One region of the Anaerobacillus sp. 1_MG-2023 genome, then DNA from elsewhere that is predicted to be linked to it. Evidence: riboswitches for the same ligand, from Rfam matches in the RefSeq annotation. Region 1 holds a riboswitch; the other holds the start of a gene.
What was found. Region 1 has a riboswitch for thiamine pyrophosphate ahead of thiE (thiamine phosphate synthase). Riboswitches for the same ligand answer to the same signal wherever they lie in the genome.
Positions count from the first base shown of each region.

Region 1 (16,387 bases):
TAGTACAAGAATTAATAATAAAAGGGAAAGAACATATGCCAACGCAACGAACGGCACCCAAACTTTCTGGATAAAGAACATTACTACAATAAGGAACTGAAATACAGAGGAGCTAGTTATGAGGAATATCTTCATTATGCTCTCCCCTCCATTCTTCAATTACTCCTTAAAGAATACCTTATTAGGAACTACTTTACTTCATTTTCTCTGAAAATTTCGCTTTTATTAGTGAACATATTTTCACTAATTATATATACAATCTTTAAAAAACTACAAAAAAAGCGATACGCAGAAGTTTTCCGCATATCGCTGTGACATGGATTATGATGCTATCTTATTCAAATAAGCAGTAGGACATTCCTAAAACATACATTACTTATTATTTAACGTGCTAACTCAGAAAAAAGAGACCATTACAATTCGCACCTTCAATGTGAGTATAAGTTACTGATTCTCTGATCATACTATCAGAGAAATACATGATTGGGCTATAGCCAAGCGGTAAGGCAACGGATTTTGATTCCGTCATGCGCTGGTTCGAATCCAGCTAGCCCAGCCAATTTCTTATGAAACCACCGCGAGTTTTTTCTTTCGCTGTTTTAAGTTCTGAAGTCCTGATTTGTTATAGCCCACAATCAGTTTTTTTCCATTTGTTACGATAGGTCTTCTAAGAAGTTTAGGTTCGTTATGCATGAGCTCTAACATCTCTGTTATGGTTAAATCGTCAATTTCAACATTTAGCTTTTTAAAAGAGCTACTCCTTCTAGCTAGAATTTCTTCGATTCCGTCAGTAGAAAGAGTGATAATTTCTTTTAGCTCTTCAATGGAAGGTGTGTCTTTAAATAAATGACGCTCCTCAAAATTAACGCCATTTTCTTTTAACCAGGCTTTCGTTTTTCTGCATGAGGTACAACTTGGATAAGTGTAAAACAACAATTTATCTTCCAATTTAAATCCTCCCCGTTTCGTTTTCCGTTAATAACTAACAATACCCACATTATACAACACTTAAACAAATATTGTACAAGAAAAAGATTTGTATTTTTGTGAACGATTTGGGATAATAAATTGGAACCCTTTTCAAGGTTAAATAAGGAAAGTCATTATTTTGCCATGAGACTAGCATTTACTTTTCTACAGAACCTCATATATAATACGATATGTATGAGTAATGAACGAGCAAGGGAGGAACTATTATGCCTAGAATGTACCGAGTTTTAGCTTTCTGGACCGGCATTTTCTCACTAATGGGCTTTGTTGGTGAGATGCCAGTATTGGGATTGCTGTTCCTTGGCCAGGCCGGCATGTTTTTAGCGTTAAGTTATTTAAACTTAACAGAACGTACTTATCTGTATATTTTTGGTGTATACTTAACTTTATTTATGGTCGGTTTTTCATACTGGTCAGTGTTCATGATGACGCCTGGATCAGGCGGACATTAATTCGAACGAAAAAAGACGATGCTTATGCATCGTCTTTTTTTCTTTGGCGCTTTTGTTGAATCATGACAAGAAACTGATTTGATTCCGCTAACCATCTAATTGCTCGATTTTGTTTTTGTTCATTAGAAAACGGTTTATCTGGATTGACTTGCTTAATAAAGCTTAATAGATCATGCTTCAAAAGAAACTGTCCCTGCGGCAAGCACTCAAGCCATTCTAGGCCATTTTCTATTCCAATCTTTTCAATTGCATCAATAGAAACATGGGTGGTTAAATCCATTTCCCCTGGATACTGAAGAACGTCTTCCATTAATTGGTGTTTCCTGTATCCGCGCAGACTCCCTCTTTTCCTTGCAGGATGTTGCCATTCCTCGTTCGTATAGCCGTAGTCAATTGTATAAACTTTCCCCTCGGAAATCCATTCACCAGTCTCATAAAGCCAATCGCTCATGATCAACGGTACTTCAAAGCGTTGATCTTCCGCAAGAACAACGTCATGATGATTTAACCATTTGATTAGCTTTGCATCTGTACAAGGTTTGTAGATCTCCCTAAAGGAACCACGATGATCGATTTCCACACATACTTCGTACAATTGATTTTGAAATTTCTCTACAACCCTAACAGGAAAAGCATCTAACAGTTCATTGGATAAAAGAATACCGTTTAATATAGGTACGTCATTCTTTATTTCCGAAAGTGAAGAATATATTCTCACGTTAAGCTCGTGCACCTTTTCTTCAATTAGACGACGATGGTATTGACTTGCTTCTATCACACAATAAGTTAGTTGATGAAAAAGTTTCTGGTCTTTTTGTTTCACTTCATCAAGAAAGGAGGCAATGAAGTTCCCATCACCAGATCCTGCATCAACAATAAAAGGGGCAAGATTATGCTTGTGAATATCCGCAATCAGAACCCGAGCCATAATTCTAGAAAAAACATCATGAACACTTGTAGATGTATAGAAATCACCGTTTCGACCTGTTTTTGGTTGATTTACCTGGTAATAGCCATACCGCTCATGATAAAGAGACAGTGTCATAAATTTCTCGAACGATATAGCGCCTCCATGACTACGCTCGATCTCCTTCATGATTTCATCCCTTAAAGACGTCATTTATAAAGAAAATCCATTTAGAAACGGGTTCTCTGCCATCTCCACTTCTATAGTCGTAGACGGTCCATGACCAGAGGCTACAATCGTTTCTTCTGGTAATACTAGAAGGCGGTTATGTATACTGTTCAGCAGCTGCTTTTGATTTCCACCAGGAAGATCCGTTCTTCCTACGCTACCTGCAAAAAGGGCATCACCTGAAAAGACTAAATTAACGTCTTTAAAATAAAATGAGACGCTACCAGGTGAATGTCCTGGCGTTTCAAATACCTCAAATTGAAACGGTCCAATTGTCATTTCCCCTTCACTTTCAATTAAATGATCAGCCGGCTTACCTTCAATATTATCAACTACCGGAAACAGCTTAGAGCCATTTAAAGAAGCATCTGAAAGCCATTTTTCCTCATAAATATGTAAGTAAACTGGGATTTGATACGTTTCTCTTATCAGATCCACCGCTCCAATATGATCGAAATGAGCATGAGTTAAAAGAATAGCGATTGGTTTAAGTTCTAGCTTTTCCACTTTCCTTTTGATTCGACCACCTTCAGCTCCCGGATCAATGATAAGAGCCTCATTTTTCTCATTCCATAAGAATCCTGCGTTTGCTTGCACCGGCCCAACAGCCATTTGTTTCCATTTCATTGTTGTCGCCTCCATTGAAAGATTATGTTTCTTATTCTACACTATACAAAAGGTTGTACAAAAGGAGATGTTTATGTTGAAAAACATGTATGGCGTAGAAATGAATCCCCCAAATAATAAACTACCTGGCTTCATGGCCCAGATAGTGAAAAAGACAGCCGAACTTGCAAAAGTGTTTGATCGAGATAAACAGCTCGTTATTCTAAATGATCGTGAAGAAGCTGTTGCTCTTCAGAAATACTACATTTCAAAAAATATATTTCAAGAGTTCTACTCACTTCTATACCTTTCTCCAAACACAGAAATAACTCCCTCTTTTTCAGATTATGGCTTTGTTTCTCAAAACAATGAGTATTTTCTTTATAAAAAGATGATCTCCTGCTTCACTATAAGGAACGGAGAGCAGTCGCAAATCGAAATGGCGATTCTTCAAATGGAAGAGCATTTAATATGCAAAGAGGGTGAACTCTTTTTTGTTGATCATATGTCCATTGAACTAATGGAGGGTATTGCTCGAGCTTATAACATTGAACTTACATTTTTGGTTGAATAACACCTCGACAAACGAAAAGAAAACGGTTAAAATAAGAAAGGACTTATCGTACATACCACGCAAGTTAGAAAAATTTATGATTTAACCATGCAACAGCTATTTTACGGGTATACTGATAAAGAGTGCATGGATAGGGAGGTATTCCAAATGGGGTTAGCAATTATTTTTGCAATCGTTACGTTATTTTGCGTATGGGGCGTATTCCGTTCTCTTCGTGAAAAGAACTTTATGGGCCTTGCCTTTGCAGGATTAACAGTGCTTGTATTCGGCGCCTTTACTGTTGCCACAATGATCGATATACTTTTCGGATCTGGGGGCGGCGGAGGCCACTAAAAAAACAGCCTAAATGGCTGTTTTTTTATTTTGAAGAAAAATGAAAAGAATAAGCTTATGAACCTGTCACAGTATAGCAAAACAACCAGTAATCAACTAAATGATGACAGGCACTTATTCTAAGTGCCTGTTTACCGAATCAAGTTTATCATCCATCTTAACCTTTTTATCACGACGATCATCTATACGAAGGTTAGTAGCGACACGCTCTATCCCCGCTTGAAAAGGTGCTTCATGTATGGCATGGACCACCTCGAGAAGATCTGCTATTTCCCCTTCAATTAGAGTGCTCATTGGTGTTAACCTATAAGTAACTCGATCTGAATAAGATTCAAGAATTTTCTGTACCTCAGCTACATATTTGCTGACACTAGGAGTTTCTGTACCAATCGGAATAACCGTCACGTCTACAATTGCCATTATTTATTTCCTCCTTTGACTTCTAATAACTGCATCTTTCGATTATAGAAAAAGCGGTATGTAACTAACGATATAATCATCGCACATATGGAAACGGATGAGAAGATGCTTATCGATATTACAATTTGATATCGTATAGCTTCAATGGGCGAAGCGCCACCTAGAATAAGTCCTGTCATCATACCGGGCAATTGTACAAGACCAATCGTTTTTAATCCATCTACGTTAGGGATCATAGCCGCACGAATTGTTTTCCTTATGATCATTTGAGAAGCTTGTGATGAATTTGCCCCAAGTGACAACGCTGCAAGAATTTTCCCTTTGCTATCATGAAACTCATTTTTCATTCTCTCAAATGCTAGACCTGTTGCAACCATACTATTACCAATAATCATTCCACTCATTGGAATGACTTGTTCTGATTTAAATGGAATGATATCAAAAATAATCCATAGTGAGAGAACAAACACTTCAATCAATATGAGAGAACAAAGAGATAGCAAAAAGGCATAGGGTATACCCTTTCCTCTTTTGGCAGCTTGTAGAGAAGCAATGACCAGCATAACCGCTACCCAAAGTCCTATTCCCTGCCAATCAGGCATTGAAAACAAAAAAGTAAGAATGTAGCCTATAAAAAATAATTGAACTACCCCACGTAAGGAGGACCAAATCGCGGATTTGCCAATTCCTAGTGAAAATAAATAAGAAAGAGACACGGGGATCATGACAAAGAGAATCATCGTTAGTAAAGATAGATTTGATATTTCAGTCATCGGTTATCCTTCCAAAAAATGCTTTAAAGCATCTGATTTAGGCGATTGAAACATTTTTTTCGTTTCTCCTTGTTCTTCAATCTTCCCTTCATTCATAAAGAGAGTGTATGAACCAAGCCTCTTCGCCTGCTTTAGATCATGTGTAATCATTAGAATTGTCTTCCCTTCTTCATTCACAAGTGTATGTAACAATTCTTCCATCCAATCAACTGTACGCATATCAAGCGCACTAGTCACCTCGTCTAATAACAACACCTCAGGATTATTAGCAAGCGTTCTCGCAAATGCCACTCTTTGCTCTTCACCACCAGATAAATTTTCCACATCCTTTGTTAAAAAATCACGAGGCAATTGAACTTTCTCTAAAAGTTGAATGCCCATTTTTTCATTCCATTTCTTTTCTAGAAGCGGTCCAAACTTTAAATTATCTTCAATTGTTCCATTAAATAAGTGGGCCTGTTGAAAGACCATCCCAATATTTCGACGTAGCTGACTGATTGGAAATTCATCTAGCTTCTTTCCTTTAAAGAGAATTTCACCTCTATCAGGATCCTCTAATCGGTTTAGTAACATCAATAAGCTACTTTTTCCAGCGCCTGAAGGACCGATGATCGTTGTTAATGATCCTTCTAGCATATCAAAATGAATATCTGACACACGTTCATTATTCACATTTTTCACTTCAATTATTTTATTCATGAGACGACCTTTCCTTACTGTAAATTAACACCATTATTCTATCATGCATTGATGACCTATGATAAGAAAGTGCATTTCGTGTATAGCTTATGTATTTTCGACCTTCTCATCCTAAAAGACACCCCCCAAATAAAAAACTCTGCGCAGTGCAGAGCTATTGTTTCATTCCACTTATTAGCTTTTGCCTATGAGCAGAGTGGTTCGTAGGTCCAATTCCATTACCTATAGAAAGAGAATTCGCAATGGCTGCTGTAATAAATTCTTTTGCAGTTGAGACCGCCTCTTGTATTGTTCGTCCTTTCGCAAGCTCTGCAGTTATGCAAGCAGAGAAGGTACATCCCGTTCCATGAGTATGTTTTGTATCAATACGTTTAGACTCATAGTGATAAAAACGTTGGTTCGCATACAAAACATCTATCGAAGTTTCTCCATCCATATGTCCGCCTTTAACAAGGACAGCCTTTGCACCAAAGTGTTGTAATGCCGCTGCAGCTTCTTCCATTTCTCGAACTGAAGTAATTGAGTCGCCACCTAATAACTCCGAAGCTTCAGGAATATTTGGTGTAATAATAGTACCAAGAGGAATGAGTTCTTCCTTCATGGCACGAATCGCCTCTTTTTGAAGGAGTGATGCTCCTCCCTTCGCAATCATAACAGGATCAATCACAAGGTTTGGCACCTGGTATTCTCTTATCTTCTCAGCAACGCCCAAAATAATATCACTAGAGAAAAGCATACCAGTTTTCACAGCATCTGTTCCAATATCCGATAGCACAGCATCTAACTGAGATTGAACCGCTTCTATAGATTGGGGATAAACATTGTGAACCCCTAGAGTATTTTGCGCTGTAAGTGCCGTTATGGCACTCATCCCAAACACTTCCCGCTCTTGAAATGTTTTTAAATCGGCCTGAATACCAGCTCCTCCCCCACTATCAGATCCAGCTATCGTAAGTGCTTTACGCATAAAACTCACTCCTTCATTATATAACCTGGAAACGATCAGGTCGAAATTGACCGAGCCCTAATTCACTAACACTTCCATCGATTTCATCAGCTACAATCTTTGCTGTAACAGGACTAAGTAAGATTCCGTTCCGATAATGACCAGTGGCTAAAATAACCTTAGGTTTATGATCTAGCTTTCCGATAATAGGAAAGCCATCTTGAGTAGCAGGTCTTAACCCCGCCCACTTATGAAATGGATTTTTCTGCTGTAAGGCAGGCATCACTTGCTTACTCCATTTCTCAAGTCTTCCTACACCATGTTCCGTAACAGCTGTATCAAAACCAGCGATGTCCTCCGAAGCACCAGCAACAACTGATCCATTTGCTTTCGCTACAAGATAGCCTTGACTCGTAAAAATAATGTGATTGAGAGATGGGGCTTCATATGCGCAAATTTGTCCTCGTATTGGATAAATTGGCAACGTCAAACCAAGTGCTTCCTCCCAGTACATCGACCATGCTCCTGCAGCAAGAACAACTCGATCGCTTTCGATTTGTTGACCTTTTACCACAACGTTATTCTCTTCAAACGTCGCCTCTCCCGCATTCTCTATCACCCGAACACCTAACTTGCGACAAGCATCTAAAAGTGCTGAGACGTAGCCAGGAGCATAAATATGTGACTCTTCTGGACACCATAATGCTGCAACAACATCTTGAGAAAGGCCTGGCTCTTTCACTCTTACTTCGTCAGCATTTAATATTGTAGATTCAACGTTAAACTTACGTTGCCAGGCCTGCTTTGTCTCAAGAGACAGCCGATCAGCCTCATGATAGATACAATAAAGACTGCCGCTCTCGCAATATTCAAAATCAACCTCTGAATTCTGTTTAATTTCTTCCTGCCATTTCGGGAAAAGCTTTAAACTATGTTGGCAAAGCCTGAAAAAATCATCTGGATCTTCTTCAATTTCCGAATAAGGCGCAAGCATGCCTGCAGCTGCACCTGAAGCTTGCCCCCCACACTTATGAGCTTCTACTACAGTCGTTTCATGTCCCCTCGTACGGCATTCATATGCTATGGAGAGACCAATCACACCGCCTCCTACAACCGTAATGTTAGCCATGATCGCCCTCCTTCTATTAATTTCGTACCGGACTACTTGCAGTGGCGTACTTCTTTTTAGGAATTCTTCCTGCAACGTAAGACAATCTTCCTGCTCTAATAGCCAACTTAACTGACTCAGCCATCATGACAGGGTTTCTCGCTTTCGCTATGGCTGTATTAAGGAGGACTCCATCTGCCCCAAGCTCCATCGCTTGTGTTACATCAGATGCATGTCCAAGACCCGCATCGACTATGACTGGTACCTTCAGTTGTTCTGTAATTAGTTCAATATTGTATGGATTTAAGATGCCGAGACCAGTTCCAATAGGAGATCCCCCTGGCATGACAGCCGCTGCACCTGCTTCTTGTAGTCGATAGCAAAGTGCTGGATCATCAGAAGTATACGGTAAAACAACAAAACCTTCTTTAGCAAGAACCTCTGTAGCTTTCAAGGTTTCCACCGGATCAGGGATTAGCATTTTTTCATCTCGACTAACTTCGATTTTTATCCAATCACTTAAGCCAGATGCTTTTGCTAAACGAGCGATGCGAATGGCTTCTTCAGCAGTCGTAGCACCGGAAGTATTGGGCAAATAGTGAAATGATTGATTCTCGATGTGCTGTAAGATCGCATCTTCATTTGGTGCAGTAAGATTCACTCTTCGAATAGCAAATGTGAGAACTTCTGCTTCAGAAGCTTCAATTGCTTTATTTTGAACATATGGATTTGGATATCTTCCCGTGCCAAGAAACAAGCGGGAAGAAAGTTCTTTACCAGATATTGTTAATTTATCATTCATTCGGTCAACCCCCTCCTACAAAGTGGACAAGTTCAATTTTCATTCCTTCTTTTACTTCTGTATCGATCCATTCCGAGCGATCAATAATTGTTCCATTAACTTCAGTGACAACCAACCCTTCTTGCAAGCCAAAATGAGTAACAACTTCTTTTAATGTTGCCACTTCTAAATCATGCTGCTCTCCATTAACTAGTAATGTCACTTGGGAATCACCTCTTTTTGAATGGATTTAATAAATGCTTCGCACGTGCCTTTAATATCGGCACTACCAACTACTTCACTAATGACACATACTCTAGAAGCACCTGAATGGAGGACGTCCGAAACATTATGCAATTTGATGCCGCCGATGGCTACAAACGGAATAGATATTTCTGCTGCAACTTCTTTGAGATAGTCAGTTGTTACTGGATCAACAACATCGCTTTTGCTATTTGTGGGAAAGACTGGCCCAGCCCCAATGTAATCAGCACCACGCTGCTCTGCTTCACGCGCTTCTTCGATTCGATGTGTGGAGATACCTATGATCTTATTAGGTCCAACAATCTTCCTTGCTACCTCTAAAGGTAAATCATCCTGACCGAGATGAATGCCATCAGCATCAACGGCTAGCGCAATATCAATGTGATCATTCACAATAAAAGGAACTTCATATTTTTGTGTTAGCTCCTTTAATCTCAAAGCTTTTTCTAGTACAACCTTTTTAGAATTCGTCTTATCACGCAATTGAATAATATCAGTACCACCTTGTATCGCTTGCTCCATTACCTCAACTAGGTCTCGATCAGGGTGGAATTCTTCCCCTGTAATGACGTATAATTTAAAATCCTTCATTATTTACCTCCTCTAATACTTTTAACCTTAAGCCTATGTTAACGAGCTTTGTTGATTTTCGGCTCAATTACGCTCTGTGATAACCAATCGCTTCGAGCTAAAAATCGAGAATCAAGAGTATAAGCTACCACCGTAAACGCTTAAAAACGATTAACATAAAACACACTAAAAAACCCCATTCCGCGTAAGGAATGGGGGTAGTAATACGTAATCAATACTGCTACCGACTTCCCTACGCTGGTATCAACCAGATCAGGTTCAAGGGTAAAAGAAATGACGGTTTCTTTTTCTCAGCCTTCCCTTACATGAAGGCACCCCTAGTCTTTGGAATTATGAAATTAAGTTTATTATGACAAAGAAGTGATTAAAAAACAAGCCACTAACCTACATATACAGAGAAGAAAGGAAAATCCCTAATGTATCTTGGTAAATAGTGTTGAAATCAGAAGTAGGCAAAGGACTTTCCCCTTTTCCAATTTCTACGGTAAAACCCGGTCTTCTAAAGTCTTGAATAAACCAATCCTTGTATCCAGCGAAACTATCAACATAGCGAACTGCTCGATAACCGCTCAGTCGCGAAAATTCTCTCACCAAGATTTCTGACTCAGGAGGTTCAAGTCCTTCGAAACCCCAAAAGATCACTTCACCTTGAGAATGAAATGCTAGCGCACGATCAAATTTCTTTCTTCTCGTCAGGTCTGCGATCGCTATTGCTTCTGGCTCTGTAAGCGGTGCTTTTCCCGGGTAATTTCTTGGAGAAGGTTTTGTTGGTTTTCGTTCAGCTTCTATTTCCCATTTAGCAGGATACTGATTGTTTAAATCAACTCCCCTAATGTTCGCCTTCCATCTGTTAAATTGTTCACTTCCATTATTAATTTGATCCGCCAATGAGCGGTAAGGTTCTTCTTCAGGTAATCCATTAATGACAAGATCCACTCCATCTGGGTTTACCATGGGTACAAGAGAGAGAGAAGTCGTTTCATATAGAGATGGGAGGTAAACACCGCTCAATCTCTGACTATTCGTCAATTCACGAGAATAATCATCTACAAATTTCATAATGAGAGTTGAGGTTAACCATTCATTAGCATGAAATGCTCCATTCATATGAACTTTTTTCTTTCCTGTTCCCACTACTAGTTCTGGGATTGGCTTTTCCATGACAGATTCGCCAATGATGGATCGTTTAATAAATGGATAAACAGCAAGTATTTTTCGAATATCATTAACAAGGGTTTGATAATCGTAATTTTGATTTGGGTTAATGAGTGACCACGTTACACGAATCGGTATATTCACTTTTTCTCCTGGTTGTAACGAAAAAGGATTCGAATCGTTTAGCAAAAGAACACCATCTAGGGGTGTTCCGTACCATCCTGCTATTTTCCATAATGTATCTCCTGGCTTAATGGTATAACTTTTCGTGACAAACCCAGGGATCTGAATTTGTTCTCCGACTATAAGTTGATCAGGATTCTCAAGATTATTACTATCTAATATTAATCGAAGTGGAATTTGAAACACTCGGCTATATTTCCAAAGGCTATCCCCACTCTTCACCCTAATTTTCATGTCATACCCTCCCACATTTCATATCCTTCTTACAATGATATGAAATAATGAGTGATGCATATGCTACATAATTAGGACATATTAGCCTTATTGCTCGCCTCAGAAAAAGTTCATTACAATACAAAAACCCCACCTAATATCCAAGGTGGGGTTTGCATCTTTCATGCTATTTTTCTATTTCTGTATTCTCTTGTTGCTCATCATGCTTGCCTAAGAAACGTAGAAGGTCTCCATAAACGATTTTATCTGAGTAGGCAAGATCAGTTTTTGCCTTCTCCATGTATGGTTCACAGGCCGATTTATCCGTTTCTTCTCCTGTTTCTTTGTCATAACAGACATTTTTAGTGTATAGATTATTTTCAGTAATGAAGCTTCCATCGCGAAGGATAGTGAAATTATCCTGTTCTTTTGCAAAAAGATCGTTACCAAATTTAATCATATCCTTCGTATCAATACCAAGCAGGTGCATAATTGTCGGTTTCAAATCAATTTGACCACCGACCTGTTCCATCACTTCCCCTTCTTGGCCAGGAATATGAACAACGAGCGGAACTTTTTGAAGCTCCGTGGATTCAAATGGTGTGATTTCTTTGCCTAAGAATTCTCCCATAGCTTTGTTATGGTTCTCAGAAATTCCATAGTGATCACCGTACATGACGAAGATCGAATCTTCATAAAGTCCTTCTTCTTTCATTCGCTCAAAGAATTTCTTTAGAGCTTCATCTTGATATCGAACCGTAGTGAAATATCTGTTAACAGTTCCATCATCTGAAGTCCACTCTGGAATATATTCATCCTCTGATTCAAGTGTAAAAGGAAAGTGGTTTGTTAATGTAATGTATTTAGCATAGTAAGGTTCCGGTAGCGTTTCTAAATATTTAATGGATTGATCAAAGAAATATTCATCTTTCAATCCCCATCCGATTGAATTATCAGGCGTTACTGTAAAATCATTAATGTCATAGAACTTATCGTATTTAAGGGAGTCATACATAACGTCACGGTTCCAGAAGCTTTTGTTATTCGCATGGAAGACAGCGTTATAGTATCCATTCTCACTTAATATTTCTGGTGATGCATTGTATTCGTTCCCTGAATGGGTAAAGAATACAGCTCCACTTGGAAGTCCATATAATGAATTCTCAAGAATAAATTCGGAGTCAGAAGTTTTACCCTGAGCTGTTTGATGATAGAAATTCGGGAAATAATAACTTTCATCTATAAGATCATTTAAGAAAGGCGTAATTTCTTCTCCATCCACTTCTTCATTCACTACAAAACTCTGTGTGGATTCTAACGATACAAGGATGATGTTTTTCCCTTCAGCTTCACCAAACATTTCAGGATTTGGCTCAACGTGATTAGCTTTTACATAGTTTTCAATATCTACGATCTCACTGCCATCCGCAAATGCTCGCTGTGCTTTTGCTTTGGACTGAAGAACAGCGTCATACACGTGATAGTTATAAGTACCAATATATTTTATGAGCATTTCACGATCAAACGTACGAGTTAAAAGCTGAGGGCGTTCTGTTTCTGCAAGCCCAACATTAACAGCAAAAAGAGCTATAGCGCTAGCAAATACAATAGCAATTTCTTTCTTCTTAACCATGTACGCCTTCGTTTTTCTTACGAAAAGGAAAACTGCCAGAATAATAATATCTACAAAGAGCAAGAAATCAAAACCGCTTACAAGTTCAGCAATACTATTACCAAGCTCCCCCATATTATTCGTTTGAAACAACAATGGTATTGTTATAAAATCAGTAAATTCACGGTAGTATACGACGTTTGCAAATAGGATAAATGAGCCAATAAAATTAATGACCAGTAGTACTCTGTTGCGATACTTTGGTGAGGCAAATAGGGCAAAACCGAGGAATAGCAATACAGAACTAATTGGGTTTAGCAGTAATATAAACCCTTCCATTTTATTTTCAGGTTCAATGTTGAAAGCAAATTCGTACACCAAATACGTTTTTAACCACAGCATAAAGGCTACGATTAGGAAAAAAGAATACTTATTTTGTAGCTTTTTCATGTTTTCTTAGTACCTCCTTAGTTGAATATAAGGAAAAGCTACCATTACTTTCTACGACCATACATAATCGCTATGATAGTATGTTTTCGAAATTTAATCAACTAACTTTTGTCCTTATTTTAGTATTTCTTTCACAATTATTTTGATTCTGAGCTTCCTGTCTGTTAGTAATAACGAATGAAATGGACAAAAAGTTTCATTTGGGCAATTTTTTTACAAAAAAAAAGAAAAGATCGAACTTAACTGATCTTTTCTTCCCTTGTTATAGCAGGCTGAAACATGAAAAACCAGGACTATTTCATCAATTTCGTTTTTGCGAGCCACGCTCCTCCTATTACGCCAGCATCATTGCCGAGTGTGGCAATTGCAAAATCCGCACCTTTTCTAACTCTTGGCAATGCATATTTTTCAAATTGTTTTTTTAAGGGGGTAAGAAGCGCTTCGCCTGCTTTTGATACGCCCCCACCTATTACAATTTTAGAAGGATTCAAAGAATTAGCCAGGTTGGCAATCGCAAGTCCTAGATGGAAAGTTACATTATTCACTACTTCAACAGCATATGGATCCTGGGCCTCAGCGCCTTCAAAAATATCACGAGAAGTAATTTCACTCTTTTCTTGATAAATATGATATAGGACACTGTCCTGATGTGACATAAGTTTTTCCATCGCAATACGAACAACACCAGTCGCTGAGGCTACTGTTTCAAGGCAGCCTGTTTTGCCACAATTGCATTGCGCTCCACCATCAGGGATGGATGTAATATGACCTATTTCCCCCGCCATGCCATTCGTTCCATGAATGATTGTTCCATTCGTAATAATGCCTCCGCCTACTCCAGTCCCTAGCGTGACGCATAGTAAATCACGTGCTCCATCCCCTGCGCCACGCCACATTTCACCAAGAGCAGCAATGTTCGCATCGTTATCAATAATAACTGGTAACCCTGTTTCAACTTCAAGCTTGTCTTTTAAAGGAAAGTCTCGCCATCCAATGTTTACTGCGTGGTAAATAAATCCTGAATCCATTTCAATGAAACCTGGAGCTCCCATACCGATACCAGAAAACTTCTTTCTGCTAACATTCATTTCTTCCATCTTATCATCAATAGCACGAGCTATGTGAGTTGTGATATGACGACCAGCTTCCGATTTATCAGTAGGAATTTCCCATTTACTAATAATTTCACCATAAAAATCAAGGAATGAAAGCTTGATAGTTGTTCCACCTAAATCAACACCAATGAGCCATTTTTCTTCTTTCATCTTAATCCACCTTTCGCAAGTAACACTCTATTTCAGAGGAAAACCTTTCTTTTCAAGAAATTTCTTCATATACGTTCGAACAGGGGTCGCTAATTTATGTGCCATCATAGAAGTCCATCCTGCTGATCGTTGACCTCCCGTTCGATTCGTGTAGTAACCTGAAATAACTTCATCATATTCGTTTAACCCTTCTTTAAATGCATTTGCATCATGCTCATATTCATCAATATGATAGATGTTATTTAGAGGTAATCGTGGTTTTACATCTGGATCCTGATCGGGATATCCAACACAAAGTCCAAATAAAGGAATAACAAATTGAGGAAGATTCAATACTTCACTCACTTTTTCAAGGTCGTTCCGAATGCCACCAATATAGCAAATACCTAGTCCCATTGACTCTGCTGCTATGCTGGCGTTTTGTGCAGCAAGCGCTGCATCTATTAATCCTACCATGAACTTTTCAGTTGTTTGCGTCGTTTCCGTTACATCTGTCCCATGCATTTCAGCTGTTGCATGGTGGCGATTGAAATCTGCACAAAAAACAAAGAAGTGACCATTCTTTTCAACATAACTTTGCCCACCAGCTAATTCAGCAAGCTGCTTTTTCTTTTCTTTATCTTCCACACCAATGATCGAATAAGCTTGTATGTAGCTTGAAGTTGAAGCGGATTGCGCTGCTTTTACTAACGTATGAATTTGCTCTTCCGTTAATGGATTATCTTTAAATGCTCTAATTGAGCGGTGAGCAAGCATCGTTTCAATTGTCTGATTCATGTTTTGTCCCTCTCCTTGCTAATTTCATTTCTTATGATCATTCTGGCGACGAGGTAATCCTCATTCTCGAGAATTTTCATATCGTATAACTCTTGGATCTCGCCTTCCATTAGTTCCAGGTCTCCAAGTCGAGTTCCCGTATAAACAATCATGCCATATTGCTTTAAAAGCTGCTGTATATCATAAAATGTTTTCATTATCTTCACCATTGTTCATTATAGCAATCCCTAGCGCCAAAAAAAATAATTACGCACAAAAAGACCACATCCCATTTAAGAAATGTAGTCTCTTCTTTACATTTTGTAAATAAGCCATTGATATTGGTCGATATTAACGATCTGGATCTTTAGGATGTAATACCGTCGGCCTGCGATTTTTAAGTGGCATAGGTGATCTGAAAATAACATCTCGAAATGCTCGATAAGAAAACGGAATAAACGGCCATAGATAAGGAATATGAAACGATTTTGTACGAATTAAAAGCATTATCCATAGTGTAAATCCTCCAACAAATCCAATTACGCCAAAAGCTGCGGTCAAAACGAGCAGTAAGAGACGAAAAAGTCGATTGGCAAGACTTAATTCATAGGATGGTGTTGCGAATGTCCCCATTGCTGCAAGGGCCAAATATAAAATGACCTCATTAATAAACAGTCCTACCTCTACTGCTACTTGTCCAATCAAGATGGCCGATACAAGACCAAGCGCAGTCGCAAGGGAGGTTGGAGTATGAATGGTTGCCATCCTGAGTATATCAATCCCTATTTCTATAAGTAAAAATTGAACGAACAGAGGCAATGTCCCGTTTTGATCTACCCCAATAAACTGCATATTTGAACCTAGTAACCGTGGGTTTGTAGCAAATAAATACCATAGCGGCAAAATGAAAATTCCGATCCAAACGGCTATAAAACGAACAAGTCTCAAATATCCGCCAACAAGCGGCTTTTGCCTGTACTCTTCAGCATGTTGCAGATGATGCCAGAAAGTAGTAGGTGTAATAAGCACACTGGGCGATCCATCTACAAAAATCAATACGTGACCTTCATAAAGGTGAATA
Region 1 covers NZ_JAUORD010000002.1:126,130-142,516, reverse strand. Annotated here, with positions in the region: gene Q4550_RS04505 (hypothetical protein) at 1-135, opposite strand, end outside; tRNA gene Q4550_RS04500 (tRNA-Gln) at 485-559, shown strand; gene Q4550_RS04495 (Spx/MgsR family RNA polymerase-binding regulatory protein) at 565-948, opposite strand; gene Q4550_RS04490 (DUF2626 domain-containing protein) at 1,197-1,442, shown strand; gene Q4550_RS04485 (SAM-dependent methyltransferase) at 1,465-2,538, opposite strand; gene Q4550_RS04480 (MBL fold metallo-hydrolase) at 2,563-3,204, opposite strand; gene Q4550_RS04475 (hypothetical protein) at 3,278-3,757, shown strand; gene Q4550_RS04470 (DUF2759 domain-containing protein) at 3,905-4,090, shown strand; gene Q4550_RS04465 (MTH1187 family thiamine-binding protein) at 4,205-4,510, opposite strand; gene Q4550_RS04460 (ABC transporter permease) at 4,510-5,283, opposite strand; gene Q4550_RS04455 (ABC transporter ATP-binding protein) at 5,287-5,982, opposite strand; gene thiD (bifunctional hydroxymethylpyrimidine kinase/phosphomethylpyrimidine kinase) at 6,137-6,949, opposite strand; gene thiO (glycine oxidase ThiO) at 6,966-8,057, opposite strand; gene Q4550_RS04440 (thiazole synthase) at 8,074-8,838, opposite strand; gene thiS (sulfur carrier protein ThiS) at 8,843-9,040, opposite strand; gene thiE (thiamine phosphate synthase) at 9,037-9,672, opposite strand; TPP riboswitch at 9,885-10,001, opposite strand; gene Q4550_RS04425 (M14 family metallopeptidase) at 10,057-11,244, opposite strand; gene Q4550_RS04420 (LTA synthase family protein) at 11,411-13,285, opposite strand; gene Q4550_RS04415 (ROK family glucokinase) at 13,579-14,550, opposite strand; gene nfsA (oxygen-insensitive NADPH nitroreductase) at 14,578-15,327, opposite strand; gene Q4550_RS04405 (YqgQ family protein) at 15,324-15,524, opposite strand; gene Q4550_RS04400 (spore germination protein) at 15,658-16,387, opposite strand, start outside.

Region 2 (16,387 bases), on a different contig from region 1:
GTCGATTACTCGAGATGATACGTATAAGGTAACGAGCGTATAAAGGGCTTTTTCCCAGCCATAAAGCATTCCTGCGGTGAGGATAATCAACGCGTTCATGCTGAAGAAATACGTACCGATTGGACGGTCTTTCATGCGGGATAGAATCATGGCTACGATGTCCATTCCCCCGGTGGAAGCCCCCCATTTTAATGTAAAACCGATACCAATCGCTGCAATTACTCCGCCAAACACTGCATTGAGCAGTATATCTTCTGACAGAGCCTGAACTGGAATGATTTCAAGGAAAAAGGTAGTAGCTCCTACACTAATGACGCTATATAATGTAAAAGACTTGCCCACTTTCTTCCACCCCAGAATAGCTACAGGGATATTTAGTAACATAAGTAAAATACCCGTTGAGATTGAAATAGGCGTATAATCACTTAGTACACTAGAAATGAGCTGTGCGATACCAGTAAAACCACTAGCATATACATTGGCAGGGATAAGAAATAAGTTCAAAGAAACTGCACCAAGAATCGCACCTAAGAGAATGACAATAATTTTTTTTACTTCTTCCAATAAGAACACCTTCTTTTTTGAAACAGAGATTTAACTCGTTTACAGAATATAAGTAGAGACTGATCCGATTGACAATACTCTCAGGATCCGATCTTTATAAGTGACGATTAGGTAAAGCCACATCTACTAAGCCAAGTATATCTAATCAAACTATCTAATCTACGTCAACTGTTTTCTATTCAACCCCATCAATAGGATTGATTTCCTCTTTACTAATGGGATAAACTTGATTATAACAAACATTCATTTACATACTGACTTAAAAATGAAGAAGGGACGATCGTCCATGACAGTTAAAATCATTACAGATAGCGCCTCCGATTTGCCAGAGGATCTCGCACGAAAGCACGACATCGACATCATGCCACTAATGGTCATTATCGGAGATCAGGAGTATTATGACCGTGAAGAGATCCAAGCAAAAGAGTTATATAAGACTTTGCGAGAAGGTACAATGGCCAAAACGTCGCAAATTCCTCCAGCACGGATACGAGAGACATTTACGAAATACGCTAAAATGGGTCAGCCTTTTATTTATATTGCGCTATCTTCTGGCATTTCAGGTACATACCAATCCGCTGCCATCATAAAAAATGAAGTACAGGAAGAATACCCTGACGTACAAATGGAGGTCATTGATTCCAAAGCTGCTTCTCTCGGCTACGGACTTATGGCGATCCACGCTGCAGAGCTTGCTGAAAAAGGTGAAGGATTTGAGCAAATATCAGAAAGCTTAAACAGCAAGTATTTAACGCACATGGAACACATTTTCACAGTAGACGACCTGGAGTTCCTTCAGCGCGGCGGTCGCGTCAGCAAAGCTTCGGCCTTCTTTGGTGGAATGTTAAAAATCAAACCGGTGCTCCACGTTGAAGACGGGAAACTTGTTCCGATTGAAAAAATTCGTGGAAAAAACAAAGTCACAAAGCGTATGGTTGAGATCATGCAAGAACGCGGTGTTAATCTTCAGTCTCAATTAATCGGCATATCACATGGAGATGACCTTGAAAGCGCTGAAAAATTAAAAAGTGCGATTCAAGACACATATGGGAGTGAGCACTTTGTCATTCATGAAGTAGGCGCTACGATTGGCTCTCACTCAGGACCAGGAACACTTGCATTGTTTTTCTTAAATAAATAACTTCCTTTTACATAGGATGTCGTATAATCGCGTACTCTATTATTGTGCATGGCAATCCTAGCAAGGGAGGACATAACGTGTCATCAACAAAAGATAATAATAAAAAAGCAGTTGATCATAATGCTAAACGAATGTTGAAAAACAAGTTGAAAGAAGAAAACCGTGAAGGCGGGAAACACCAGTATTCTAAGGATACTGACCACTTGTAGAGATCAAGCAATGAAAAGAAACCGGCTAACCAGCCGGTTTCTTAATTTCTAACATCTGTGATATCGAAGTAAGGAAATGTTAGACCACCCCAATAAGCAAGAGAAAAACCTAGCGTGATGTAGAGTATAAAATATACGTCTACTCTCGAAAAGGTCTGTTTGTAATAATAAGTTCGTTCCTTATTATTGAATTGCTTCGCTTCCATGGCAACTGCAATGCGATGAGCTCTACGAATACTTTGAGAAAGCAATGGCACCGCATAAAGCGTCACAGACTGCATGATTCGAGCGAACCCTTTTTTCTTTTTTATACCTCTAATAAGTAATGCAGCTCTTAGCTGTTGGAATTCCTCCATCATAACAGGAAGAATCCGAACAGCAGCCATAAAGCTATAGGCATACCGAGGCGGTACTTTAAGCTGTTGAACGAGGGAATAGAAGAGAAATACTGGCCTCGTTGTCAAAGCGAATAGAAGTCCGAGCAAGGCGAAATTTAAAGCTCGAAACCCGATGTGAAGACCTCGAAAGAAGCTCTCTTCTGTAATATGAACGATTCCCCACTTCCACCAAGTCGTTGTTCCTTGACCAAAGAACATCATACTAGAAGCACTTGAGAAAAATAATAACAAAAATGGAATCATTAAGATCGCTAGTATCTTTTTCTGATGTCCTGTGGCGAACAAGACGAGAATTAATGGAACCACTGTTACATTGCTAATCAAATTTGGATTGTGAACGAATAGAAGAAGGATAAATAATGCTAAAATGAACACCAATTTGAAAGCAGGATTTAAACGATGAAGCCATGTTTCTTTATATTGTAGAGTCCACTGCATGATGTTCCCTCTCTTCCCTTCTCAGAAGTTCTCGATCAGCGGTTAGCTTACCCTCTTCAATGACCCACTCTCTCGTCCCATAATTTTGAACAATCTCCTCATCATGCGTCACCATGATAATGAGCATTCCCTTTGACCTTAATTGTTCAAATAAAGCTAGCAACTTAAACGTATTACTTGCATCCTGACCAAATGTTGGTTCGTCTAACAAGAGAATCGGTTGAGAACCAAACATGGCCGTTCCTACGCTTAACCTTCTTTTTTGCCCCGTAGAAAGCTGGTACGGATGAAGAGTTCGCACTTGCTTAAGATCATATGCTTGAAGCCACTGGGCTACTTTTTGATCTACTTCCACATCTCCTATCATTTCAAGGGAATAAGCAAGTTCATCATAGACAGAATTCGTCACAAATTGAAATTCTGGATTTTGAAAAACAAAAGCTAGCTGCTCACGGGAATCTTTGATCGATTTTAATTCCTGATTCTTTACTCTCTTTTTCCCGGACGTTTTCATCACATTCATTAAACTTAAAAGAAAGGAGCTTTTACCTGCTCCATTCTTTCCGGTAACCACAATCCATTCTCCTTCATGAGCTGATCCATTATGCACTTCAATTTTTGGGATTTTGCCACGATACCCTTTTAACTGTTTAATCTCAAGAATTTCTTCCCCTTTAACATACGATGCAGGAAGATTTTTTTCACTTGTATGTTCTTCCCATACGCCCGGATACCAAATCCCATATTCTTTCATCTTATGTTTATAAAAGGAGAAGATACTGTTTGGGTCGGCATCTGCGATAATCCTTCCCTCTGCATCGAAAAGGACGATGCGATCAACAAAATCAATCACTTCATTAATCTTATGCTCCACGATAATCATTGTTTGTGTAGCATTAATTTGCTTAATTGTTTTCCATACGTCAGAAGTACCTGCAGGATCAAGTAATGCGGTCGGTTCATCCAAAAAAATCACGTCTGGCTCAAGTGCAAGCATGGATGCAATGGCTAGTCGCTGTTTCATTCCTTGTGAAAGTGAATTAATCTCAATATGCGGATCCTTAAAGGAAAGACCTACCTTCTCAAGATAATGACGAATTAACCCTTCCATTTCAGGTTGCGGGACAGCACGATTTTCCAGTACGAATGCCATCTCTTCATCCACATATGGCATACAAAACTGAGAATCAGGATCTTGAAATACGACGCCTGAAGATTTTGGAATGCTTTTGGCATCTACCTTCATAGGCACTGGAACGGCATTTGGTATTAACCCAGATAATATTTGCAGAAGAGTGGATTTACCACAACCGCTCGGACCAAGAAATAAGACCTTTTCCCCTTCTGCAATCTCAAGAGATAATTTATTAAATAACAGCGTTTCCGCTCCCGCATATTTTACACGAAGGTTTGATACACCCACTTTCATATAACCACTCCTTACTGATCTAACGCCTTATAATCTTCATCACTTGCTGGTCTAACCAAGCTAGTAACACCTGTTTTCTCTAGAGCTTCTACAAGGAAATAAGCAAGTAGCCCAGCTAGTAGAAAACCACCTATTAACCTAGCACCAATGAGAAGTAGTAAATTCCATAGAGCAAGGTCCATCACATATCCATAGGCAGCATCCATGACAATGGAGCCTACCGCAGCAGCAATCCCTCCAAGCGCCGCAACAAATGCGGTGTATCGTTTATAGCCAAATAAGGCAAACATTAATTCCGTTCCTAATCCTTGAACAATTCCATATAGAAGAACAGATAATCCATATTCTGAACCAACAAGAAATTCACCAGAAGCTGCAGCTGTTTCTGCAAGTAGTGCCACACCAGGCTTACGAAGAAGAAGCACTGCCACAGTTCCCGCAATAAACCACATTCCGTAAATCACATCACCAATATGAAGGCCAAATGGTTTAAAGACGTTATAGACCGGTCCCCACAATTTATAAATAATCCCAAAAACAAGGGCAATCACGATCGTAATCAAAATGTCCGAAAGCTTTAGTCGTTTCATACCCGCTCACCTTTTTGGAGGGAGATTGGCCACTCTTCTACTTGATAAGCCATTTCCCAGAAACCATATTCCAACTGACAGCTAAGAATGAAATAGTCCCTGATTCGCTTCAATTCTCTTTCAGGTGCCGTCTCAGCCCACTGATCGAGGATTTTTCTTAGTTGATCCGTCACTGGTTCCATTGACTTCTCTCCGTAAAACGTAATCCAATCATAAAAAGGATGATCTTCTTTAGGATTAACCTCTTCCATTAAACGCTGACCAATCTCAAGGTATGTCCATGGACATGGCAGAAGCGCTGCAACGATTTCTCCGAGCGTACCTGAATGAGCAGCGTCAAGCATATGCCTCGTATAATGGTGTGCCGTCGGGGCGAGGGAATAGCCTTGCAGTTCTTCATAAGTGACGCCTGCAGCTTGACACAAATTATTATGAGGATGAACCTCACTATGGAGTACAAATGATATTTGTTCAGTGAAAAGCGCCATCTCTTCTCTGTTTTCACATTTCGATAGCGCAATGCCATAGATTCGAACAAATGTATTCAAATATTCAAAGTCCTGCTTTACATAGTGAACAAGCTGTTCCTTCTCTAACTTTCCCTCCGCAATTCCTCTTACAAATGGATGGTTAAAGATTCCTTCAAAAATTGGTGCTGCTTCCTCTCTTAACTGTTCAGTAAACGACATAAAAAAACTCCTCTCCGCTTTTCATCCAACTGATAAAGAGGAAAGGAGCTTGAATGCCGTTGTTCCGTCATTTCTGAAGCGACTCAACGTTATTTTACAACGTTCAAAAGCCGCTCCAAAAATGGAGCGGCTGCGGTGGCATCCGTCTCCACTTTCCTCCGCTGGCGCTAACCAGATCAGGTTCAAAGGGTCCAGGACATCCTGTCTCAGTCATATAAATGACTCCCCTAGTGGATATATAAAAAGCTTTTTTGATTGATAGTTTGATAACTATTAAGCTACTCTTCTTTCACACCTTTGTCAACCATTACTGGAAGTTCGATAACAAAAGTTGTTTTTTCTGGATTTGATCGCACTGAAATCACACCTTCGTGCTTTTCAATAATTTGCTTGCAAACAGACAATCCAAGACCCGTCCCTAGTTTTTTTGTACTAATGAACGGTTGAAAGATACTTTCAACAAGATGCGATGAAATTTGCCGTCCGTTATTGGAAATTTCAATCGTGATTCGTCCATGGTTTTCTTTTGCGCTCATCTCAATTTTTCGATGATCGATTTTATTTTCATTTAACTCTTCAATCGAGTTAATCATAATATTAAGAATGACTTGTTTGATTTGTTCTTCTACACCGAACAGTGGAATGTCTGGATGAATTGCTGTTTCCACTTCTATCTTTGATTCTAGTAGTCTTGGATAAAGAATTTCAATAGTATATCTTAATAATCCACTTAAATTTAATGAAAGAGGGCGATCATCGCTCCCACGCATTTTTGATAAGAAAAGAAATTGACTTACCTTCTCTTCTAGACTTTTCATTTCGCTATTAAGGATTTCGAAATAATGTTTCTCGATTAAATTATTAGCATCACTATCATCTTCTAATAATTTTAAAAATCCTTTAATGGAGGTAAGAGGATTGCGAAACTCATGAGCAAAGCTCGCACCTAGCTGACCAAGAATGGTTAAACGATCACTATGCATTTCTTGTATAAATTTGTTTTTATCATGAATGATATTATCCTTCACCTTCGTGTATTCCGTCACTGAATGATACGAATAGGCGTTAAAGTAATTATTAATGATTTGAATACCTTTCGAAAGTTCATCTCTATCAAATGATGATTCGTTTAAGACAGAGATCACCACTGATCTCCCAAAATTAATATTCGCAATAAACTCTCCGATATTAACATTTGCTTCAATTCGCTCATTGGCAATTTTCTTAGTTAATGTCATAATCCAGCTTTCATCCTGAAGACGAATATAACGAGAGATAAGTTCAACCGTTCGTTTCCCATTCTTAATGATTTCTTCATAATAAGGATCCTCTTGAGAAATTTTTGCGCCAAGCAGCCACTTTTCTACAATTTCGGGCTGACTTTGTTCCAAAAACGACGCAAATCGTTCTTCAAATTCAGATTCGCTTAAATCAAAATTCATACCTCTCGCCTCACAAACTACATTATAGGTTTGTTTCATTTTATCATGTAATGGAAATGTCATCATTATATTCTCAGACTTTAGGTTTAGAAATTCTCTCTATTGGAAACTCCTTACATATATATGATTTGAAAGGAGCTATCCCATGCGACCAGATTTTAGACAAACGGATGGACAACCAGCACAACATCAAAATCATCAACCAGGATCTCAGCAAGAAATGAATCCAAAGCCCTTAATGGAAGACCCAGATTATAAAGGATCAGGAAAATTAACGAATAAAGTCGTCCTCATTACTGGAGGAGATAGTGGGATAGGTGAAGCCGTTGCGATTGCTTATGCAAAAGAAGGAGCAAAAATCGCCATTGTTTATCTTGACGAACATGAAGATGCGCAACTTACGAAGCAAAAAATCGAAGAAGTCGGAAGCGAATGTTTATTGTTGCCGGGAGACATTGGAAGTGAAAGCTTTGCTTACGATTTGATTAAACAGGTGATTGATCATTTCGGACAGCTCGATATTTTAATTAATAATGCAGCAGAACAGCACCCCCAACAGGGAATAGAAGAAATTAGTGCTGAACAGCTCGAAAAAACATTCCGCACCAACGTTTTTTCCATGTTTCATCTGACGAAAGCCGCTCTTCCCCATCTAAAAAATGGAAGTGCAATCATTAACACTTCCTCCGTAACCGCCTATGAAGGCAATGACCAGCTGATCGATTACTCTAGTACAAAAGGCGCAATCACTACGTTCACAAGGAGTCTCGCAAAGTCGCTCGTTGGAAAAGGAATTCGTGTCAACAGCGTTGCACCTGGTCCTATTTGGACACCGCTTATCCCTTCCACCTTCTCAGCAGAAAAAGTGAAAAACTTTGGTACGAATACACCTATGGGGAGACCGGGTCAGCCAGAAGAATTGGCTGCAGCTTACGTTCTTCTTGGTTCGGACGGATCTTCTTATATGACCGGTCAAACCATTCACATTAATGGCGGACAGTTTTTAACATCTTAAAACCTCCTTTGGGAGGTTTTTTTATATTAGTTACTCTATAAAAAATGATTTTTAAGATTCAATTGGACAAGAGTTTATACGTCTTTTTACTGCATTCATATAGTATAGAGAAAATAATTTTAGACTATATTTGAACACGTATGTTCAATAGGGGTTGTCATTATGGTTCTTATCAATCGATACTCCACCCGAACGTGTGGAGCCATGACATTTACAGGAAATACGTTAGGTTTAAGTCAGTTACTTAACGCTAATGAAGCAGGAACACAAGGTAGTATCGGAGCATTTATTACAACTGATACAACACTTCAAGTGCCAACTTTTCCACCAGGAACCACTCTTGATTATACCTTAAATAACTCAGAGGCTAATCTCGTAATACCAGCAGGAAGCACTATTTTATATGCTGAATTAATCTGGGGAGGAAATTACCTTTCAGTAAACGAAGATATTACATCTGAAATTAATAATTCTGTTACCTTCACTGATCCAAATGGGACTGACTTCACAATTAGTCCCGATCCAACAACTAGTAATGAACCTACATTTACTTTTGGACCAAACACGAGAGGATTTTACATGCGTTCCAATGATGTTACATCAATTGTTCAAGCAGCTGGTGCTGGTACATACACCACTGGTGGCGTACCAGGACTGCTTGATCCTCTACAAGCTTCCACAGCTGATACGAACCATGCAGGATGGACGCTTGCTGTTGTTTATGCGAATAGTACATTACCAAATCGATCTTTAAATTTATTTGTTGGGGCAGATGGTATCGTTATTAACCCTTTGAATCCTATTATTGATATTCCCATTTCAGGTTTTATGACTCCTCCTTCAGGTACGGTAGATGCCCGTTTACTCATCTCAGCTCAAGAAGGTGACGCGAATATAGGAGGAGATCAAGCTCTTTTTGGGCCTGATGCAGGTACATTAACCCTTCTCTCAGGACCTAATAATCCAGTTGGGAACTTTTTCGGCTCTCAAATTAATGATGACACAGGAAATCTTGACACAAGCGGAACATTTGGCACTCGGAACCAGGATCCTTTTACATTAACGAATATTGTTGCCGGAAGACAGGGATGGGATATTACAAACGTCAGTGGGGCTGGCCTATTACCGAACAACCAATCAACGGCTGTTTTCCGCTTCACATCTTCAGGTGATGCTTATATGCCTAATGCACTAGGCGTTCAAATTGACGAGGGGGATGCCATTTTAGATATCGTGAAAACCGTTGATAAGCCATTTTCCACCTATCTTGACGTGCTTTCGTATACGATCACCATTACAAACAACGGCGTTGTTCCCGCTATTAACGTAATCTTTACTGATTACCTTCCAGCTTGCACCCAATTTATTGAGAACAGTTTGTATATTGATGGTGTGCAATATCCAGGTAGTAATCCCCAATATGGTATTGACCTCGATGATATTGATGTCGGTGATACCGTTACAATTTTCTTCCAGATTGTTGTGAAACGATGTAACTGTTTTGTTCTTAATGTAGCCGAAGTCGAGTTCAGCTGTGGTAAAATCGCTACTAGTAACCAGGCAATATCTACTGTATGTTAATTTAATCCTATATTAAAAAGGATCGCGTGCTAATCACGCGATCCTTTTTCTATTAGCTATTGACCGCCCTTGGGCTGATTTATGATCTGTGTTGACCAATTGCATTGAGCCAAAACAATATGATCTAGCATGTTTCTTATTAAATATAGTCGATTATTCTACTCTCATAATTGTTAGTGAAGCCCCTACGCCAGAATCTAGTATAATTAAGGTAGCCACTCCAAATAGTTGCAGTGAAATAACATCTCCAGCTAATAAAGAAACTATGGCTTCTGCGCTAAATTTAGTCGATGCTACCGTCGGAGAAATAACAGTTTGTGGTAACTCCACTCCATTTACGACTATTCTAGAATTTATGATAGAAGCAGCTTCTGGATTAATATGATACGAAAGACGATATCTTCCATCTTCTTGGACTGTAAAGAAAGTATTAGTGCCATCGACAGTTATCGTTAGTGGCAAACTTTGTGAATCCGGCAAAGTTAAATCCGTCCCTAAAATATCGGTATTTATATTAGCATTCGAAGTATTAGCGGCAAATCCGGACGTTGAAGTCACTGACGGTCCCTCTGGTCCTACTGGGCCTTCTGGACCTTCTGGACCTTCTGGACCTGGAGGCCCTGGAATTCCCTGTGCTCCTTGTCTAGGAAATGCACCTCCTGCATAACTTCCACCACATCCTGAACATCCCATATTCTCACCCCACTTAAATAAATTCACTTACTAATAGTAAACGTTGGAGTAATGTAAGTTGGAACGGCAAGTGACTGCTTGTTCAAAGTTTTATTTTTTCATTACTTAAATTCAATCCTTTAACACCCTTCTCAAAAAATCCCCAAAATAAATAGCCACCTTCGTGGCTATTTCATACTCTCATTCTGGTTGATTGTCCTAACGGTCCAGCGCTCCACAACTTGGTGTGGTACACAAACACGTTTGTTTCCTGATTCAGGATCACTAATTTTCTCTAGTAAACAGTTCACAGCCTGATAACCTAGTTGAAAAATATTAATATCAACTGAAGTAAGCGGCGGACTCGCATATTCAGCGAGCATCACATTATTAAAACTAATAATAGAAACATCTTCAGGAACAGAAAGACCAATCTCATCAAGCTTGCTCATGATACCTAGGGCCATGAGATCATCTGCAACAACTAGCGCGGTTGGAGGATTTTCTAACGAAAATAATTCCATTACCGCTTCCTGTCCGCCTTCTTTTAGAAACTCGACATGAACAACATAATCGTCCTGGAGTGGGATTTCCGCTTCCTGTAGGGCTTTTTCATAACCGTGTAACCGCTCCACGGTTACGACTAGATCTAAATTCCCTCCTACAAATGCGATTCGTTCATGACCTTTGCCAATAAAATGCTCGGTTACATCTTTTGCCGCGTTAAAATTATCATTATCGACATGAGTGATTGAATCTGGATTTACTAGTGGCTTCCCAATAACGGTAAACGGAAAATTTTGTTCCTGTAGAAACGTCATGATTTTATCATCGATTCTTGAATAAAGCATTACAATACCGTCCACTCTGCGCCCGTGAACCATCCCCATTACGCCTTCTAACATTTCTTCTTCTGTTGCCCCAGTAGACATATACAAAGTATAATCTTTTTCATGAGCCTTCGTACTAATGCCCCGAAGAACCTCCGGAAAGAATGGATTCTGTAATACTTTATCTGCTGAACTCGGCATAACAAGGCCAATCGTTTGTGTACTCCGGTTCGCTAGACTTCTTGCATTATAGTTAGGGTGGTAGCCAAGCTCTTCCATCGCCTCTCTGACACGACGTTTCGTTTGCTCACTAATTCGTGGATTATTTGCGATCACACGTGATACCGTCGATGGCGCAACATTGGCAAGCTTCGCTACATCTTTAATCGTTACTGCCATTGGGATTTCCTCCTATACAAAGCTTTCGCTTGTTCGTTTCATATGATAAGTAATTGGTCTATCTTAACTATCTAATGATTCATTGTAAACGATTTCTATTGAAAATGACATCTACTATAGAGAAACAATCGTGCCTATTAAAGGTCTCTAAACAAAAGGTTAGGATAAAAAAAGAGAAAGAAGCTGCAAGAGTAGCTTTCCTCTCTCTCTTCTTTCTCACGTCTTGATCTATCCTTTCGTTCCTCCAGCAGTAAGGCCAGATATAAAGTAACGTTGGAGCGATAGGAATAAAATTGATATTGGAATCGCAATCAATACTGATCCTGCGGCGAACGTTGTAAACTCATTACCAAACTGATCAGAAATCATTTTGTAAAGACCTACCGCCAGCGTATATTTATCTTCACTACGAAGAATAACTTGAGCAAGAATAAAGTCCGTAAACGGTGTAATGAAACTAAATAATGCTACAACAGCAAGAATCGGTTTCGCAAGTGGCAATATGATTTGCCAGAAGATACGGAAATGACCTGCTCCATCGATTCGAGCTGATTCATCAAGCTCTTTTGGAATTGTATCAAAGTATCCTTTAGCAAGCCAGGTATTCATTGGTAGTAAACCACCTGTATAAACAAGAATCAGCGCAAAGTGCGTATCTAACAAACCCGTTGTATAAGCTAATACATAGATCGCAATAAGTGCTGCAAAGTTCGGGATCATTTGAAGAATTAAGAAAGTCATTAATCCATTTTTACGACCGACGAAACGATAGCGTGAGAAGGCATACGCCATACAGGAGATCATCGCTACGGCTAGAATCATTGTGATGATACAAATCTTCAATGTGTTCCAATACCAAAGTAAATAATCACTTTCAGCGGTATTAAATAACGATTTGTAATGCTCCAATGTTGCATCCTTCGGGATAATGGATGATCCAGATAGACTGTCACCAGGATTAAAGGAAGACCCTACAATCCACAGAACTGGATACAAGATGATGACACAAGCTATAGCGATGGCAATATAGGACAGTGTTAAACGTAAGGTATTCTGCATTTTTGGACTCATATTACATCATATCCTCTTCTTGGAATGATTTCGTTCTTCTAAACTGCCACAGTGCTACACCAATAACAATGGCGGATAGAATCATGGTAATAGCAGCAGCTTTGCCATATTGTGCAGACGTAAACGTAAGCTTATAGATCCACGAAATCAAAATGTCAGTAGAGCCTGCTGTTTGACCAGATACGGCAGGACCACCACCGTTAAACAGGTAAATAACGTTAAAGTTATTAAAGTTAAATGTATATTGTGTGATTAAAATTGGCGCGATTGCAAAAAGAACCATTGGAAGCGTGATTCCTCTAAACTTCTGCCAGATATTCGCACCATCTACTGTTGCAGCTTCATATAATTCATCTGGAATCGATTGAAGCACACCCGTTACCATAGCGAAAATAAACGGGAATCCAAGCCAGAACTGTATAAGAATTAAAGCAACTTTAGTCCAAAATGGCTCTGTAAGCCATGGTATCGCATCGATACCGAACGCTGCTAAGATGTCGTTATTTATCGCACCAAACGTCTCATTAAACATCCCCGCAAACACAAGGATTGATACGAAAGCTGGTACGGCCCAAGGCAAGATAAAGATTGTTCTAAAGATGCCTTTAAATTTAAGGTCTTTCTGGTTCATCAAAACGGCTAGAAAAATACCAATCGCTATTTGTCCTGTTGTCGCAACAAATGTCCATACGATTGTCCATGAGAAAACATCGATGAAAGTATCGCGCCAGATGTCTAGCTTAAATATGTCAATATAGTTTTGAATCCCAATCCAGTCTACTAAATTAGCTGGTGGAGAATGGTAAAGATCGTAGTTTGTAAACGAAAGTAAAATAACAAACAATATCGGAAAAATAACAACAAAAATTAATAAGAAAAATCCAGGTGATAGCATTAAGTAAGGAAATCCTTGTTCAGAAACATTACGGTATTGCTCTCGAACAGAATTTAAGGGAATGCCTAGATCACGATTTCTTCCATTCAAATATGCATCCCTTAGGTTTAAGAAATAAATAACCAATCCAATCAGGATAACAAGGACAGCGATAATTCCCTGTGTTAACAAGAAGATGGAGTGATCTCGTGGTAGCTTTTCCCCCAGGGTAACGATCCCCCATAATCCAATGTTGATTAAGTCAGCAAAAGCAACGGCAAATGAAACCGTTAAGATGAAGAACATAAGTCCTTTGAGGATCTGCTTGTTATAAAACTGACCGAATCCAGGTATTAGTGATAAAGCAAGTGCTGATTTTCGATGCTTTGTTTGACGCTCAGTTGCCTCCATCGTGATGGCAATCCCCTTTCTTCTCCCCACTTTTCTAGCTTTAAAGTGAGAAGCAGTACCCCGTTTCCGGAGTACCGCTTTAAATTTTCAAAACTTTAGTTGCTGTGATTCTGCTCGATTTGAGACTTAATTGTTTTTGTAGCCTCATCAAGGGCCGCTTTTGGTTCTTGCTTATCTGTTGCTACTAATTGTAGAGCAGACGCTGCTGGCTCCCATACTTCAGCCATTTCTGGAATGTTAGGCATTGGAACGCCATATTGAGATTGAAGTGCTACGGCACTTGCACCTTCATTATCAGCAATAACTGGATCTTCAATTAGTGATTTAACAGGAGGAATTTCTGCTGTTTTTTCGTAACGAATCTTTGCATTTTCCTCATTTGTTAACCATTCAACAAGCTTCGTAGCCCATTCTTTGTTCTCAGAGAAATTACTTACGTGCCAGCCTTTAACACCGATAAACGTTTTGAAATTCTCTCCGTTTGGAAGTGTAGGCATCGGCGCAACACCAATGTCAATTCCAGCATCTTTATAACCCTGGAAAGACCATGGTCCGTTCATAACGGAAGCTGCTTTCCCTTCATTAAACAGACCATCCATTGTAGATCCACCGTTTTCACCAATTAGGCCTTTAGGGAAAAGATCTTCCTGATACCATTTCTGAATGTATTCCGTTCCTTCAATAGCACCATCATTATTAAGACCGATGTCATCTGGGTTTAATCCCTCATCAGTGCGATCAAACACATAGCCGCCATATCCTGAAAGCACAGCGTTCGCAAAATAGAAGTTATCCCATAGCGCAAGGAAGCCATACTGCTTGTCCTTCGTGAAGTCTTTTGCGAAATCATAGACTTCATCCATTGATTCCGGAGCTTTGTCCATGAGATCTTTGTTGTAAATGAATACAGGTGTTTCTGTTGCTTTTGGTAGTCCATACAGATTACCGTCAAAGTTTTCAGCTTGAATAGAAGATTCTGTAAATGTATCAATCACAGACTGTTCAACTTCGATTGGGGAAATGAGTCCCTCAACTGCAGCTTGTCCAATTTGATCGTGCGGAAGTGTAATAACGTCAGGACCAGTACCTGCTGGACCATCAAGACGAATTTGCTCTCTAATTTCGTCAGCCATACCTAGTTCTTTAAATTCAACTTTAATTCCGTACTCTTCCTCGAAACTAGCAATAGCCGGTTCAAGTGCAATCCCTTTATCTGTATCTTCCCAAACAACTAGCTTCTCAGGTTTATTTGCATCTTCTCCCTCAGAATCACTGCCCCCGTTGTTACTAGAAGCGTTTTCATTGTTTTGCGGTCCGCATGCTGCAAGAACGCCGATTGCAAGAACTAGTGTAAGAAACAAAGCGAAAAAGCGTTTCATGTGTTAACCCCCTCTTAATTTTACGATAGGAGTACAAGCGCTTTCATATAACTTAATGAAAACGATTGCACTGTCTTTCTATAACTTATTATACATGGCTATAAAATTTTCGCAACCGTTTGCACAAAGTTTTTTCAAAATTTTTTCGAAACAGTAAATTCACCTTGTTTTTTACATTTGACTAACCTACTTTGATCTTCTACATTTATATAGAAGCAACATTCCATTTCGATTAGTTCTTGAAAAGAGTTTCCTATTATCAAAATGCAAGCGATTGCACATGGAGGTATCTAGTTATGTTTAAAGAAGCCATTTATCACCGCCCAAAGAACAACTATGCTTACGCATATGATAAGAAAACGCTACACCTGATGATCCGAACAAAGAAAGATGATGTGACATCCACTTCCCTTATTTATGGAGATCCGTATGATTGGAAAGACAACGCATGGCAGTTCACTTCTAAAACAATGAAAGTAACTGGCTCAGACTCTCTATTCGATTATTGGAGTGTAGCGATCCAACCTCCTTATCGTAGATTGAGATATGGCTTCTATCTAGAAGATAAAAATGAAGCATATTATCATACTGAAAAAGGATTCTATACGGAACAGCCATCAGATACAAACGACTATTATAGTTTCCCTTTCCTAAATGAAGCTGATATCTTTACAGCTCCTGAATGGGTGAAGGACACAGTATGGTATCAAATCTTTCCCGAACGATTTGCTAACGGGGATGCTTCCTTAAATCCAAAAGATACGCTTCCATGGGGTGAATACCCTCCGGAGCGTAACAACTTTTTCGGGGGAGACTTTCAGGGGGTAATAAATCATCTTGATCACTTAACAGACCTTGGAATTCGCGGCATTTACTTCACACCTATTTTTAAAGCGGCCTCAAACCATAAGTACGATACAATCGATTACATGGAGATTGACCCACAATTTGGCGATAAAGAAACATTTAAAGAGCTCGTCAAAGCCTGTCATGAAAGAGGCATTAAAGTTATGCTTGATGCTGTTTTCAATCATAGCGGATATTACTTCGAACCTTTTCAGGACTTATTAAAAAACGGAGAAGCATCACGCTATCGAGACTGGTTTCACGTTCGATCTTATCCAATTGAAACAAAACCTCTTCCCTCCTATGATACTTTCGCCTTTGAAGCGACAATGCCTAAGCTTAATACTGAGAACCCAGAAGTGAGAGAGTACCTACTACAAGTTGGTCGCTACTGGGTAGAAGAATTTGA
Region 2 covers NZ_JAUORD010000011.1:30,784-47,170, reverse strand. Annotated here, with positions in the region: gene Q4550_RS16900 (YitT family protein) at 1-573, opposite strand, end outside; gene Q4550_RS16895 (DegV family protein) at 851-1,705, shown strand; gene Q4550_RS16890 (DUF3941 domain-containing protein) at 1,783-1,914, shown strand; gene Q4550_RS16885 (energy-coupling factor transporter transmembrane component T family protein) at 1,956-2,750, opposite strand; gene Q4550_RS16880 (ABC transporter ATP-binding protein) at 2,728-4,179, opposite strand; gene Q4550_RS16875 (ECF transporter S component) at 4,191-4,769, opposite strand; gene tenA (thiaminase II) at 4,766-5,458, opposite strand; TPP riboswitch at 5,595-5,697, opposite strand; gene Q4550_RS16865 (histidine kinase N-terminal domain-containing protein) at 5,737-6,900, opposite strand; gene Q4550_RS16860 (SDR family oxidoreductase) at 7,046-7,915, shown strand; partial or broken gene Q4550_RS25200 (hypothetical protein) at 8,078-8,656, shown strand; gene Q4550_RS25190 (DUF11 domain-containing protein) at 8,744-9,496, shown strand; gene Q4550_RS16850 (BclA C-terminal domain-containing protein) at 9,650-10,189, opposite strand; gene Q4550_RS16845 (LacI family DNA-binding transcriptional regulator) at 10,357-11,397, opposite strand; gene Q4550_RS16840 (sugar ABC transporter permease) at 11,626-12,468, opposite strand; gene Q4550_RS16835 (carbohydrate ABC transporter permease) at 12,470-13,753, opposite strand; gene Q4550_RS16830 (extracellular solute-binding protein) at 13,849-15,132, opposite strand; gene Q4550_RS16825 (alpha-glycosidase) at 15,429-16,387, shown strand, end outside.
Region 2: another riboswitch for thiamine pyrophosphate. It lies ahead of tenA (thiaminase II); the one in region 1 lies ahead of thiE (thiamine phosphate synthase).